Regions from separate parts of the Phyllobacterium sp. 1468 genome, predicted to be linked through region 2. Evidence: predicted binding sites of a transcription regulator. Region 2 holds the regulator's gene; each other region holds the start of a gene.

Region 1 (4,537 bases), on a different contig from region 2:
TCGGCGTCAGACGTGGCTTTGCCGACGCGCCCTTCTGCCGCCTGTAGTCAAGCTGCGAAGATGCCTCCGAATAAGCAGCATCCCACCTGGTCGTCAGCGCTTGCGATACGATCCGCGAATGAGATTCCATCGGCCGTTTCCTTGATTGCGTTCCGTCAGTTGCTGCTGTTTGAAGCTGCGATCACTTCGTCGAAGCGCAGATCAAATTCCTTGGAGGCGTCGAGACGCTCGGGGAGGTCCCCTGCGTCAAAGATCAAATCGGCAAGCTCCTGCTGGCGGCCAACGACTGAGGAGAGAAGCGGGAATCCATCCTCACCTTCGGCCCTTACGATCGCCTCTCCTTCTGCCTTCGTCAGTTTTTGGCCCTTGACGTAATAGGCGTCGACCCAGGCATCCGGGTTCTGCTTCGACCAGCGGTTCGCCGCGATCCAATGGGCGACGAAGTCGCGTACTGCCGGCGCCTTGGCGGGGTCATCAAGAGCGACACGGCTGGCATAGAGGTAGCTGAGCGCACGCGGAAGGCGGTCGTGCTGGGCGGGGGAAATAACGCTCGCATCCTTGAACTCCGCAAGGTAGCGGGACAGATGCGGCTCGATCAACGGCGCAGCATCTACCTGGCCTGTACGGATTGCATCCTGAAAATCAGGCACGCGCAGCCGCACGAGTTCGACATCATCACGGGAAAGACCCGCGAGTTTCAGCGCCAAGAGAACAAAAGGCTGGCGGCCGGAACCCTCGGCATAGGCGATCTTCTTGCCCTTGAGTTCCTCAAGCGTGTTAATTGCGAGCCCGGGACGGACGGCGAAAGTATAGTCGGCTCTGGTCTGGGTGATCGCGGCGACAATCGGAAGATCTTCACCCGCAGCCTGGGCCTGGATGGGGGCGGCATTTCCCACCGTCGCGAGATCCACCGCTCCGGCGCGGAAGGCTTCAAGGATCTGCGGACCGCCGGCGAAATTGGCATAGTTGGCTTCAAAGCTAAGTTTGCGCTGCTCGCCGGATGCCCGCATCAACGTCTGCAGCTTCTCATTCTGGTCAGCGACGACAATCTTCGTCCCGGCAGGCACGTCTTTCGGAAGGGTGACTTCCTCAGCCCTAGCGACGTCGTGTGATGCCAAAGAAAAGGCAGCCATGGCAACGGCCAGTCCGACGGCGTGAAACACCGCGCGCCTGTAAACGCCTTTTGTCATTCTGGTTACTCCATGTTGGCTTGAACTACGAAAAGCCTAGTGCATGGCAAGCAGATCGCGAGGTAATTTCTACTAAATTAGTCGACATTACCGAAAACTATTGACGTGAGGGCCTTCAAAGCCGCGAATGCAATCGGGCGAGTGGTTGTCGTACTGTACCTAATCAGTGTCTTCCTCAATCTGTGTGGTGTTTGCGAACCAGCTGGCTCAGCCTTGATATGGCAGAGATTAATAACCTTGGGCCGTTCCAAATCCGCTACGATTGCCCTTAGCCCTGAGCCCTTGGCCAATTCCAGTGATCTATTGCCCAGGACCCGAATAGTCTTCCTGGTACCGAGTGGCATGGCGGTTCAGCTGTCGTGTGGGCGCTGCCTGGAATATTTGGGCTGCACCAAGCGTTGTTCCACTGCTGTGCGCGAAAAGCTCCACGAATTCAGCAACCCGACATGTCAGGCTTGCTTGGGGAGAAACGATTTCGGGCAGTTGATCAGACCAAGCACCCCACAGATTGAGGAAGATGAGGAATTCAACAAAATCAAAGGCATTCCTCTATCTCCAAATCTGATATTTGCCTTTAAATTCGAGATTTTGCCCCTAAACTTGAGACAGGGCTCATAGGGGTATGCGGCTGAGTTTCAAACCGGACACCCGTCTCTTCTGCCTTGCCGCGATTGCAGTGGTCGAGAAGCGTCCACTGATCAAAGCGGCGTTGTTTCTACTGGTCTCGATGGCTTCGCCAGAGTCGCCTTGTTCCGGACTTATCAAAAGGAAGACCGCTTGCTCGTAACCGTCAACCGGATCGGTTGCCGCTTGAGAACCGACGTTGCACCTCGACATCAAATAAAGTCAATGCGACAGGAGCCATGGATGACTGGAGCTGGCCTAAGGGCTCTAGCTAAGGGCAATCGTAGCGGATTTGGAATGGCCCAAGGAACCAGCTGGTTCGCAAACACCACACAGATTGAGAAAGACCCGTCTAAAGCCAGCTCAGAAATGCGAGCGATGGCATGAAGAAATATTCGCTTCCCATCATCGTCACTGCTTGGGAAACGGTGGCAACGGTCTTAAGGGAACCGTGATCGTGTTCGGATTGAGCGCTATATGTCATCCGACCTGCCCATTCCGGCGCGCCAGACGGCGAAAATCCTGCCCGGTGGAGGTCCGGTGCAGTGTATCAAGGGAGGACATGCGCACCGGACCTCATTGCCTCCACGGGCTCGTTCGCATGGCAATGCATGCTCGCGCGACAGAGAAATGCATTCAAAGAAGATTTTTATCTTTTGTCCTCCGATGGAGAAATAAACAACTGACTGGCTGGGTACCGCCGCGATGGCGCGCCCGGTGTTTTCCCTCGCTAGAAAGGGGTACAAAAACAAGACGACCGCGTCGCCCTTATCGGTCGGCGAAAGCAACAGGGTCTTATCTGTATTGGCGCTGATCAAAGGATGACCCTACGCCGCGAATATTTAGTCCAGGCTGTGCCGTCATGACTTCGGCGCACGTCACGCGGCGGATGATCTTGAACCAAGCCGACATTCCTAAAATCGCTGATAGGCTGACCCAGGGAGAGACCGTTCAGACTTCATCAGATATTTTGCGGCCTTGAGTGCACCGATGCCAACGAGTCATCATATTATCCCGATTCGGACGCTGCCAGCTTTAGCACTCCTATCATTCGAGTGCCAATGGGGGTATGAAGGCATGTGAGCCACATTGTCTGGCTGCAGAAAGAGTTCCTCATGAAATTCCGGCCACTTCACGACCGCGTTGTCATTCGACGCGCTGAAGGCGATATCAAATCCAAGGGAGGGATCATTATTCCCGACACTGCCAAGGAAAAGCCGCAGGAAGGCACAGTTATTGCGGTGGGACAGGGAGCCCGTGATGAAAGCGGCGCCCTGATCGCACTCGATGTCAAGGCAGGGGATGCCGTTCTGTTCGGCAAATGGTCCGGTGCCGACGTCAAGATTGACGGCGACGATCTCCTGATCGTGAAGGAGACGGACGTCATGGGCATCGTCGAGACCCAGTAGGCGGAACGAAGAATGCCCTATGGGCAATTGCCGCACTTATCAATTTCAAAACGAACTGGACGAACAAGCAATGTCTGCCAAAGAAATCAAATTTTCCACCGACGCCCGCGACCGCATCCTTAGTGGTGTCGAGATACTGAACAACGCCGTCAAGGTGACGCTGGGCCCAAAGGGGCGCAATGTCATCATTGACCGCTCTTTTGGTGCGCCGCGCATTACCAAAGACGGCGTAACTGTCGCAAAGGAAATCGAGCTTGCCGACAAGTTCGAGAACATGGGCGCACAGATGATCCGCGAAGTCGCGTCAAAGACCAATGATCTCGCCGGTGACGGAACCACCACAGCGACGGTGTTGGCCGCCTCCATTTTGCGTGAGGGTGTAAAGCTAGTTGCGGCCGGATTGAACCCCATGGATCTAAAGCGAGGCATCGATCTTGCCGTGGCTGCTGTTGTCACCGACATTCAGGCGCGGGCGAAGAAGGTCAAAACTTCGGAAGAGATTGCTCAGGTCGGAACAATTGCCGCCAATGGCGATGCCACCGTTGGTGAGATGATTGCCAAGGCCATGAAGAAGGTCGGCAATGAGGGCGTCATCACCGTTGAAGAGGCAAAGACCGCTGACACCGAACTCGAAGTTGTCGAGGGGATGCAGTTCGATCGCGGTTATCTGTCGCCCTATTTTGTTACCAATGCAGAAAAGATGCGGGTCGAACTGGAGGACGCCTACATTCTCCTTCACGAAAAGAAGCTCGGCAACCTGCAGGCGTTGCTGCCGATCCTCGAAGCGGTGGTCCAGGGCGGCAAACCGCTTTTGATTATCTCCGAGGATGTTGAAGGCGAAGCTTTGGCGACCCTCGTCGTCAACAAGTTGCGCGGTGGTCTCAAAGTCGCAGCGGTCAAGGCTCCCGGATTTGGCGATCGTCGCAAGGCGATGCTGGAGGACATTGCGATCCTTACCGGCGGTCAGCTGATCTCCGAAGATCTAGGCATCAAGCTTGAGAATGTCACGATCGACATGCTCGGACGGGCAAAACGCCTCCTCATCGACAAGGAAGCCACCACGATCGTCGAGGGTGCAGGCGACAAGGCCGCCATCGCAGCGCGTGTCCAGCAGATCAAAGCGCAGATCGAGGAAACCACTTCGGACTATGACAAGGAAAAGCTGCAGGAGCGACTAGCAAAACTTGCCGGTGGTGTTGCCGTGATCCGCGTGGGTGGTGCAACCGAAACCGAGGTCAAGGAAAAGAAGGACCGCATTGACGATGCGCTGAACGCCACGCGTGCTGCGGTGGAGGAGGGCGTTGTTCCAGGCGG
Region 2 (4,537 bases):
TTGATATACCCTTCGCGCTTGAGCTCTTCCGAGGTGCGGCCGGGCTTGTGATATGTCGGGAGCGCCCAGCCGAAATAAAGCGCCCCTCCCCGCACGACAAACGCGGCGAGCGCTGCGACGAGGGACGAAATCTCCGGCCCGACGTGGAGGCTGTGCAGCACTATGTATGTGACCGAACCGGCGAGGGCTGCGGTCACATAGATCTCGCGCCGCATCAGCACGGACGGTTCTCCGGATATGATATCGCGCAGAATTCCACCGAACGTCGCGGTCATGATTCCGGTAACAATCGCGATCGTTGAATCGAAGCCCAGTGCCAGGCTTTTGGCCGCGCCGATAACGCTGTAAGCGGCGAGACCCAGCGCATCGAGCCAAAGCAGAACGCGGTAGCGCGATTCAAGAAGGTTGGCGGAAAAGTAGACGAGAATGGCCGCGGCAGCGCAGACCATAAGATTTCCGGGATCCTTGACCCAGAACACCGGTACACCAAGGATCAGGTCGCGCAATGTACCACCGCCTATTCCAGTGACGGCGGCGAGAAAGACGAAGGCGATAATATCGAGCTGGCGACGCGATGCCGCCAAAGCCCCAGTCGCAGCAAAGACGAATATTCCGGCATAGTTGAAGAGCTGGATCATGGTCATCGGCAGTTCCCCCACGCCGTTTTTCTAGGCCTGGTTACGATAGTGCATGGCGGTAAAATGAAAAGAGCCACATTCCGCTTGGAAATGTGGCTCCCAGAGCTGATCCGACGATCGGATCAGGCGTCTTTTTCTGCCTGCGGATTGATCGGGCCCGGCTCAGGCTGACCTTCGGCAGCCGCCTGTTTAGGACCGCCTTTTGATACGCCGACAAGCGCTGGACGCAGCATGCGGTCACCGATGACGAAGCCGCTCTGCGCAACCTGCAGCACCGTGTTATGCGGCACGTCGGCATTTGGAATTTCGAACATCGCCTGATGGAAATTGGGATCGAATTTCTGGCCCAACGGATCCAGTTTCTTGACGCCATGGCGTTCCATCGCCGACATCAGCGAACGCTCCGTGATCTCGACGCCTTCAGCGAGGCTCTTGAACCCTGCATCGCCGCTTGCCAGCACATCGGCAGGAATGGCTTCCAAAGCACGCTTCAGATTGTCGGAAACGGAGAGCATGTCGCGGGCGAAATTGGCGACCGAATAGGCACGCGCATCGTGGACATCGCGCGCGGTTCGCTTGCGCAAGTTTTCCATGTCGGCAGCAAGCCGCAACAACTGGTCCTTCAGATCGCCGTTCTCGGCGCGCAATTTGTCAAGCTCGGCCCAGTTGTTGGCATTTGCCTCCATCTCGTCGTCTTGAGCGAGCGCATATTCTTCAGCCTTGCGTGATTTGAGAAAATCATCGGCAGCGCGCTTTAGCGCATCGCGATCGCGCGGGTTCTTCAGGTCGCGCTGGTCGAGATCTGGAGTGTCGTGATTTTTCTTGTCTTCAGCCATCTATCCTGTCCATTCATTATTCGTAAGTTGCGCTGGATATCGAGGTTTAGGCCATAAAAATCAAGTGCAAATGACTACCGCAGGAGCCGTGAGACGAGCTGGGCAGTGTAGTCTACCATGGGTACGATACGCGCATAATTCAGTCTTGTCGGGCCAATGACACCGAGAGCTCCGATAATTCGCTGTTCGGAATCGCGGTAAGGCGCGATAACCAGCGATGACCCGGAAAGCGAAAACAGCTTGTTCTCCGAGCCGATGAAGATGCGCACCCCTGGGCCCGCTTCCGCCAGATCAAGCAGCTGCAGCGTCCCTTCCTTGGTCTCAAGATCGTCAAAGAGGTGGCGCAAACGCTCAAGATCTGCTTCGGCGCTCACCGATTCAAGCAGGTTACCTCGCCCGCGCACGATCAGCCGCGCCGGCTGACCGCCCCCATCGCCGCCCCAGATGGCGAGCCCCTGTTCCACCAGATGTTGCGAAAGGGCGTCGAGCGCCTGCTGGGTTTCGTCTTTCAGCCGGGCAATTTCCTGCCGCGCCTCGGTGATGGTGCGGCCTTGAATGTGTGCATTGAGGAAATTCGAGGCTTCGATCAATTGCGACGGCGTCACGCCAACCGGCAGATCAATGACGCGGTTTTCGACGTCACCGCTTTGCGTGACCAGCACGGCCAGAGCCCTTGTCGGTTCAAGCCTGACGAACTCGATATGCTTGAGCGCACCTTCCGCCTTGGCCGCGAGCACCAGCCCTGCCCCGCGCGACATGCCTGAAAGGATCTGGCTCGCCTGCGTCAACACGCTTTCAGCCGTTTGCGTTTCTCCGGCCCTGACCTGCGCCTCGATGGAGTTGCGTTCGGACTTGGAAAGATCGCCAACTTCCATGAAGGCATCGACGAAGAAGCGCAGGCCGATCTGGGTCGGCAAGCGGCCGGCGGATATGTGCGGCGCATAGACGAGCCCGAGATGCTCGAGGTCGCTCATGACATTGCGGATCGTCGCCGGAGATAATGAAACGGGCAGGATGCGCGACAGATTGCGTGATCCCACCGGCTCACCATCGCCGAGGTAGCTCTCGACAATGCGCCGGAAAATATCGCGCGATCGCTGGTCGAGCGATTGCAATGTGTCCGGAACAACAGTCCTGTTCATCGTCCCTCTGCTTTTGCTTGTCAGACCTTGATATAAGCGTTCTCTGCGCAATCATCAAAGCCTTTGATCAAAGCCTTTGCTTCATCACCCCATCACGGTTAAAAGGCCGGGAACACATCAACAAGAGGTCTACCCATGCGTCACTCCAAGCGAGCCCCCGACGAAATGCGCGCCATTTCCTTTGAGCGCGGCGTTTCCAAACATGCCGAGGGCTCGTGCCTGGTCAAGTTCGGCGACACGCACGTCTTGTGCACTGCCAGCCTTGAGGAAAAAGTGCCGGGCTGGATGCGCAACACCGGCAAAGGCTGGGTGACTGCAGAATACGGCATGCTGCCGCGCTCGACGGGCGATCGCATGCGCCGCGAAGCTTCCTCCGGCAAACAGGGCGGCCGTACATTGGAAATCCAGCGGCTGATCGCCCGCTCGCTGCGCGCGGTCGTCGATCTGCAGGCGCTCGGCGAAGTGCAGATCACCGTCGATTGCGATGTCATCCAGGCTGACGGCGGAACCCGTACCGCAGCGATTACCGGCGGCTGGGTTGCGCTGCACGAATGCCTGCGCTGGATGGAAACGCGCCAGATGCTCAAGGTGGAAAAGGTGCTGAAGGATCATGTGGCTGCCATTTCCTGTGGTATTTCCAATGGCACGCCAGTCATCGATCTCGATTATCTCGAAGACTCGACCGCGCAGACGGACGCCAATTTCGTGATGACCGGCAAGGGTGGTATCGTCGAAGTTCAGGGAACCGCCGAAGGCGAACCCTTCTCCGAGGAGGAATTGCTGTCGCTGATGAGCCTCGCCCGCAACGGCATCACTCGCTTGGTCTCCTTGCAGAAAATGGCCGTTGGCTGACGGGATATCACCATGCAGCCGTCGGGAATATTGGAAACAGCGCTTTATGTGACCGATGTCGAGACGGCTGCACGATTCTACGGCGATGTGCTCGGGCTTGAATGCATCCTGCGTGCGGGCGAAGAATCCGTGTTCTTCCGTTGCGGGCCGGGCGTGCTGATCCTGTTCAATGCCGAAAAACTGAAGGAACGCCCGAAAAGTGGTTTGCCGATACCCTCCCATGGTGCCGCCGGTCCGGGTCATGTCTGCTTTCGCGCGACACGGGATGAAATTACCGAATGGAAATCCCATCTTGAAGCGCACGGCGTTGCCATCGAAAGCGAATTCGACTGGCCGAATGGGGCGCATTCGCTGTATTTCCGGGACCCGTCGGGAAACTCGATCGAATTTGCCGAACCGAAATTATGGAATTTGAAATGAAGACACTCGAAAAAGGCAAGCTGCTTGTCGCCAGCCACAATCAAGGCAAGATCAAGGAAATGATCGACTTGCTCGGTCCGTTCGGTTTCGAAGTCGTCTCGGCCGGCGATCTGGGCCTGCCGGAACCGGATGAAACCGGCACGACCTTTGAGGAAAATGCCTATATCAAAGCTTTCGCCGCTGCCAAGGCGACCGGCCTGGTGGCGCTTTCCGATGATTCCGGCCTTTGCGTCGACGCATTAGAGGGCAAACCGGGTGTCTATACGGCCAATTGGGCGGAACTGCCCAATGGCAAGCGTGACTTTTCCCATGGCATGCAAAAGGTCGAATCCGAACTGCAGAAAGCGGGCGCCAATGCGCCTGAAGATCGCAGCGGCCGCTTCGTTTCTGTCATTTGCCTTGCGTGGCCGGATGGCGAAGCCAATTATTATCGCGGCGAAGTGGAAGGCGAACTTGTCTGGCCCCCGCGCGGTACCGCCGGTTTCGGCTTCGACCCGGTGTTCAAGCCGGAAGGCTACGACGTGACGTTCGGCGAAATGACAGCCGAACAAAAGCATGGCTGGAAGCCTGGCGATGCCATAGCGCTATCGCACCGCGCCCGCGCCTTCCAGCACTTTGCCAAAGATTGTCTGGACGCCGAATGAACCAA
Region 3 (4,537 bases), on a different contig from region 2:
CGAGCTGACGGACCTGGGTCGCGATCTGCTGGTGCCCGTGCGTGGGTTGGGCGACTGGGCGATCAAGAATGAGCAACGTGTCAGCGAGGCCCGTGCCCGTTTCGACGCAGCCCACGGGAATGCTCAAGGACCGCGCAGATTCGCTGACGCGGCAGAATAGGGAATCCTGCTGATCCCATTGCACGTTAAGCAGCTGTGATAACAAAAAAGGCGGGTCGAACCCGCCTTTTCCGTATTTGCGTGGATAAGGACTTCTTAGAAGTCCATACCGCCCATGCCGCCCATTCCGCCGCCTGGCATCTGGGGAGCGCCGCCGTTGTCCTTCTTAGGAGCTTCGGCGATCATGGCTTCGGTGGTGACGAGAAGGCCAGCTACCGATGCCGCATCCTGCAGAGCAGTACGGACAACCTTGACCGGGTCGACGATGCCGAGAGCAATCAGATCGCCGTACTCGCCATTAGCGGCGTTGTAGCCGTAGGTGTCCTTCTTGTTCTCAAGGATCTTGCCGACAACGATCGAAGCTTCATCGCCTGCGTTCGTTGCGATCTGACGAGCCGGAGCCTGCAAAGCGCGACGTACGATGTTGATGCCAGCATCCTGATCGGCATTTGAACCCTTGAGGGTAAGACCAGCCGAAGCGCGAAGGAGAGCAACGCCACCGCCAGCAACGATGCCTTCTTCAACAGCCGCACGGGTTGCATTGAGGGCGTCGTCGACGCGGTCCTTCTTTTCCTTCACTTCTACTTCCGTTGCACCGCCAACGCGGATAACGGCAACACCGCCAGCGAGCTTGGCAAGGCGTTCCTGCAGCTTCTCACGGTCGTAGTCGGAGGTGGTTTCGTCGATCTGCTGCTTGATCTGGCCGACGCGAGCGTTGATTTCGCCCTTCTTGCCATGACCGTCAACGATCGTGGTGTTTTCCTTGGTGATCGACACCTTCTTGGCGCGGCCGAGCATGTCGAGCGTAACGCTTTCGAGCTTGATGCCGAGATCTTCGGAAATGACCTGACCACCGGTGAGGATAGCGATGTCTTCGAGCATTGCCTTGCGGCGATCGCCGAAGCCAGGTGCCTTGACAGCAGCAATCTTCAGGCCGCCACGCAGCTTGTTGACGACGAGCGTAGCAAGAGCTTCGCCTTCAACGTCTTCAGAAATGATGACGAGTGGCTTGGAGGTCTGAACAACAGCTTCAAGAACCGGCAGAAGAGCCTGGAGGTTCGAGAGCTTCTTCTCGTGAAGAAGAATGTAGGCGTCTTCGAGATCAGCAACCATCTTTTCAGGGTTGGTTACGAAGTAAGGCGACAAGTAGCCGCGGTCGAACTGCATGCCTTCGACGACTTCAAGCTCGGTGTCAGCGGTCTTGGCTTCTTCAACGGTGATAACACCCTCGTTGCCGACCTTCTGCATCGCCTTGGCGATCATTTCGCCGATTTCAGTCTCGCCATTGGCAGAGATCGTGCCGACCTGCGCAACTTCTTCCGAAGTCTTGATCTTCTTCGCGCTCTTGCCGAGCTGCTTGACAACTTCAGCAACAGCAAGATCGATGCCGCGCTTCAGGTCCATCGGGTTCATACCGGCAGCAACAGCTTTGCCGCCTTCCTGAACGATAGCCTGGGCAAGAACAGTAGCGGTCGTGGTGCCGTCACCGGCAATGTCGTTCGTCTTCGAAGCGACTTCACGCACCATCTGCGCGCCCATGTTTTCGAACTTGTCCGAAAGTTCGATTTCCTTGGCAACGGTCACGCCGTCCTTGGTGATGCGCGGAGCGCCGAAGGACTTGTCGATAACCACGTTGCGGCCTTTCGGGCCGAGCGTTACCTTGACAGCGTCTGCAAGGATGTTCACGCCGTTCAGCATGCGTTCGCGTGCGTCGCGGCCGAATTTTACTTCTTTGGAAGCCATTTTATCTCTCCTGGGATTTCACCCGGTTTGATCGAATTGTGATAGAATTCGGCGATTAGCCGAGAATGCCGAGAATGTCGGATTCCTTCATGATCAGCAGGTCTTCGCCGCCGATCTTGACTTCCGTGCCCGACCACTTGCCGAACAGGATAAGATCGCCTGCCTTGACATCCAGTGGTACGAGCTTGCCGGCCTCGTCACGAGCGCCAGTGCCTACGGAGACGATTTCGCCTTCCTGTGGCTTTTCCTTGGCAGTATCCGGAATGATGATGCCGCCGGCAGTCTTTGCTTCGGATTCGACGCGGCGTACAACAACGCGGTCGTGAAGCGGGCGGAACTTGGTTTTGGCCATGGTTAGAACCCTTGATGTTGGTGTCAAAACGATGTCGCGAACAGCTGCGCCATCCGCGTTATTAGCACTCGACAGAGGTGAGTGCTAATTGCAGCCCGAGATAGGGGAGGGGGCTGAAAGAGTCAAGGAATATCCAGTGAAATTTTCATGACACGGTGGAGTGGCGCTGTGATCCGACGAAGGCTTTTACCGCAACATCATCAATGGTCGATATGTTCTTCGCAGCCATTGCGCCTTGACAACATGCTGCCGGCGAGATCGCCGAAAATCTGCTCGCCCTGCTTCCACGGGGCATCCTGCCGAACAATCAAAGGTCTTGTGGCGCATGCGCGGCATAACGGTATTGGTTTTGATACTAAATGCTATATGTGCATTCTTGTACTTCTATAGCATAAAGCGCATCTCCGGCAGGTCAACTTTCCAGGAGTAACGATCATGCGCGCTGTCGCCTATTTCGAATCACAACCCATCACCGCTGAAACTTCATTGGTCGATATCGAGCTACCCAAGCCCGAAGCAAGTGGCAGAGACCTATTGGTTGAGGTGAGGGCGATATCTGTCAATCCCGTCGACACCAAGATCCGGGTTGGCGTAAGACCGGAAGGGGGAAGCGCCAAGGTGCTTGGCTGGGATGCGTCAGGCGTCGTGGCCGCCGTGGGTCCCGAGGCACAATTCTTCCAGCCGGGTGATGAAGTGTTCTACGCTGGTGTGATCGATCGTCCCGGCACGAACTCAGAATTTCACCTGGTCGATGAGCGTATCGTCGGCAAAAAACCATCGTCGCTGAGCTTCAACGCCGCGGCCGCCTTGCCGCTGACATCGATTACCGCATGGGAAGCGTTGTTTGATCGGCTTCACGTCGAAACACCGGTCCTCGGGGCGGCCAATGCCATCGTTATCATCGGCGGCGCCGGTGGAGTTGGATCGATCGCTATCCAGCTCGCGCGAAAGTTGACCAACCTCACCGTCATCGCCACGGCGTCGCGTCCGGAGACGCAGGCATGGGTCCGGGATCTCGGCGCTCATCACGTCATTGATCATTCAAGACCTATCGCTGCGCAAGTTGAAGCGCTGGGTATAGGCGCTCCGGGATTCGTGTTCTCAACCACCAACTCCGACGCGCATCTTGCTGAAGTCGCCGCGCTGATCGCGCCGCAGGGCCGGTTCGCACTGATTGATGATCCGAAGACGCTCGATGTCATGTTGTTGAAGCGCAAGAGCATATCGCTGCATTGGGAGCTGATGTTTACACGGGCGCTGTTCAAGACACCCGATATGGATGCGCAGCATCGAATTTTGAACAGGGTATCGGAACTCGTTGACGAGGGGACGATCAAAACTACTCTCGCTGATGACTTCGGCCCGATCAACGCCGCCAATCTGAAGAGAGCGCATGCACTCATCGAAAGCGGCCGCGCCAAGGGCAAGATCGTTCTTTCCGGATTCTGATCAGGCCAATTGCGCTGGCTGTATGGGTAGAAGAAGCGGCGACAAGAGCAGCGTCAGTCGTCGGACTGATCTTCACAAACGTGATGCGCCATATCGACGAGCATGTCGCTGACATGCTTGTCGGCGAGCTCATAGAAAATCTGCTTGGCCTGCCGGTTGCCGCGGACCAGCCGGGCCCCGCGCAACAGTCGCAGGTGATGACTTACCAGCGACTGCGACAGATCGAGGCCAGTCGCTATATCGCCGACTGATCTCGGCTCGTCCAGGCAGAAGAACAGGATGCGCAGCCGCGTCGGATCGCCAAGCAGCCGAAACGTCTCTGCGAGGATCGTCGTATCGAGTTGTGACGGGATCGCCAGCTTGTTCAATGCTTATGGCCCTGGTGACGATGGTCATGTTCCGCGTGGTCGTGACCCGTAGGGTCGTGGTCGCCATCAGGCTCCGTCCCCAGGCAACAATCGTCCACCTCACTGTCCGGCCAATCAATGGCGACAGTCGAATGTTCAATATCGAACTTCGTTTTGAGCTCGGCTTCGACCTGCTTGACCAGCAAACGTGGGTTGGCGTCACCGCGCGGCAGCACATGCAACGTCGCGAGCGCTTTTCCTGATGTGATCATCCAGACGTGAACGTGCCGAACATTGGCGCAACCGGGTATGGTTTTCTTCAAATGCTGCTCGATTTCTTCCGGCGAGGCATTTGCCGGTGCGCCCTCGAGAAGAATATGCATTGAATTTCGCAGCAATGCCCAGGCGCTGCGCAGGATCAGCAGGCAGACGAATACCGAGAGGATGGGATCTATCGGCGTCCAATTCGTATAGTAGATGACGATTG

The links. The regulator HrcA, encoded in region 2, represses chaperone genes, less so after heat shock. The targets are predictions, from matches to a motif close to GTTAGCACTCNCNNNNNGNGAGTGCTAAC.
Region 1: the regulator HrcA is predicted to act here: its motif matches at 2,849-2,877, upstream of J2X72_RS20685 (co-chaperone GroES).
Region 3: the regulator HrcA is predicted to act here: its motif matches at 2,315-2,343, upstream of groES (co-chaperone GroES).

Annotation. Positions count from the first base shown of each region.
Region 1 covers NZ_JAVDSX010000009.1:55,428-59,964, reverse strand. The annotation lists gene J2X72_RS20695 (ABC transporter permease) at 1-97, opposite strand, end outside; gene J2X72_RS20690 (ABC transporter substrate-binding protein) at 156-1,190, opposite strand; gene J2X72_RS20685 (co-chaperone GroES) at 2,930-3,223, shown strand; gene groL (chaperonin GroEL) at 3,294-4,537, shown strand, end outside.
Region 2 covers NZ_JAVDSX010000001.1:687,192-691,728, reverse strand. The annotation lists gene J2X72_RS03400 (trimeric intracellular cation channel family protein) at 1-644, opposite strand, end outside; gene grpE (nucleotide exchange factor GrpE) at 761-1,474, opposite strand; gene hrcA (heat-inducible transcriptional repressor HrcA) at 1,549-2,616, opposite strand; gene rph (ribonuclease PH) at 2,752-3,468, shown strand; gene J2X72_RS03380 (VOC family protein) at 3,481-3,888, shown strand; gene rdgB (RdgB/HAM1 family non-canonical purine NTP pyrophosphatase) at 3,885-4,532, shown strand; gene hemW (radical SAM family heme chaperone HemW) at 4,529-4,537, shown strand, end outside.
Region 3 covers NZ_JAVDSX010000003.1:385,020-389,556, forward strand. The annotation lists gene J2X72_RS11030 (helix-turn-helix domain-containing protein) at 1-160, shown strand, start outside; gene groL (chaperonin GroEL) at 256-1,902, opposite strand; gene groES (co-chaperone GroES) at 1,958-2,254, opposite strand; gene J2X72_RS11045 (zinc-binding alcohol dehydrogenase family protein) at 2,690-3,703, shown strand; gene J2X72_RS11050 (metalloregulator ArsR/SmtB family transcription factor) at 3,757-4,071, opposite strand; gene J2X72_RS11055 (cation diffusion facilitator family transporter) at 4,068-4,537, opposite strand, start outside.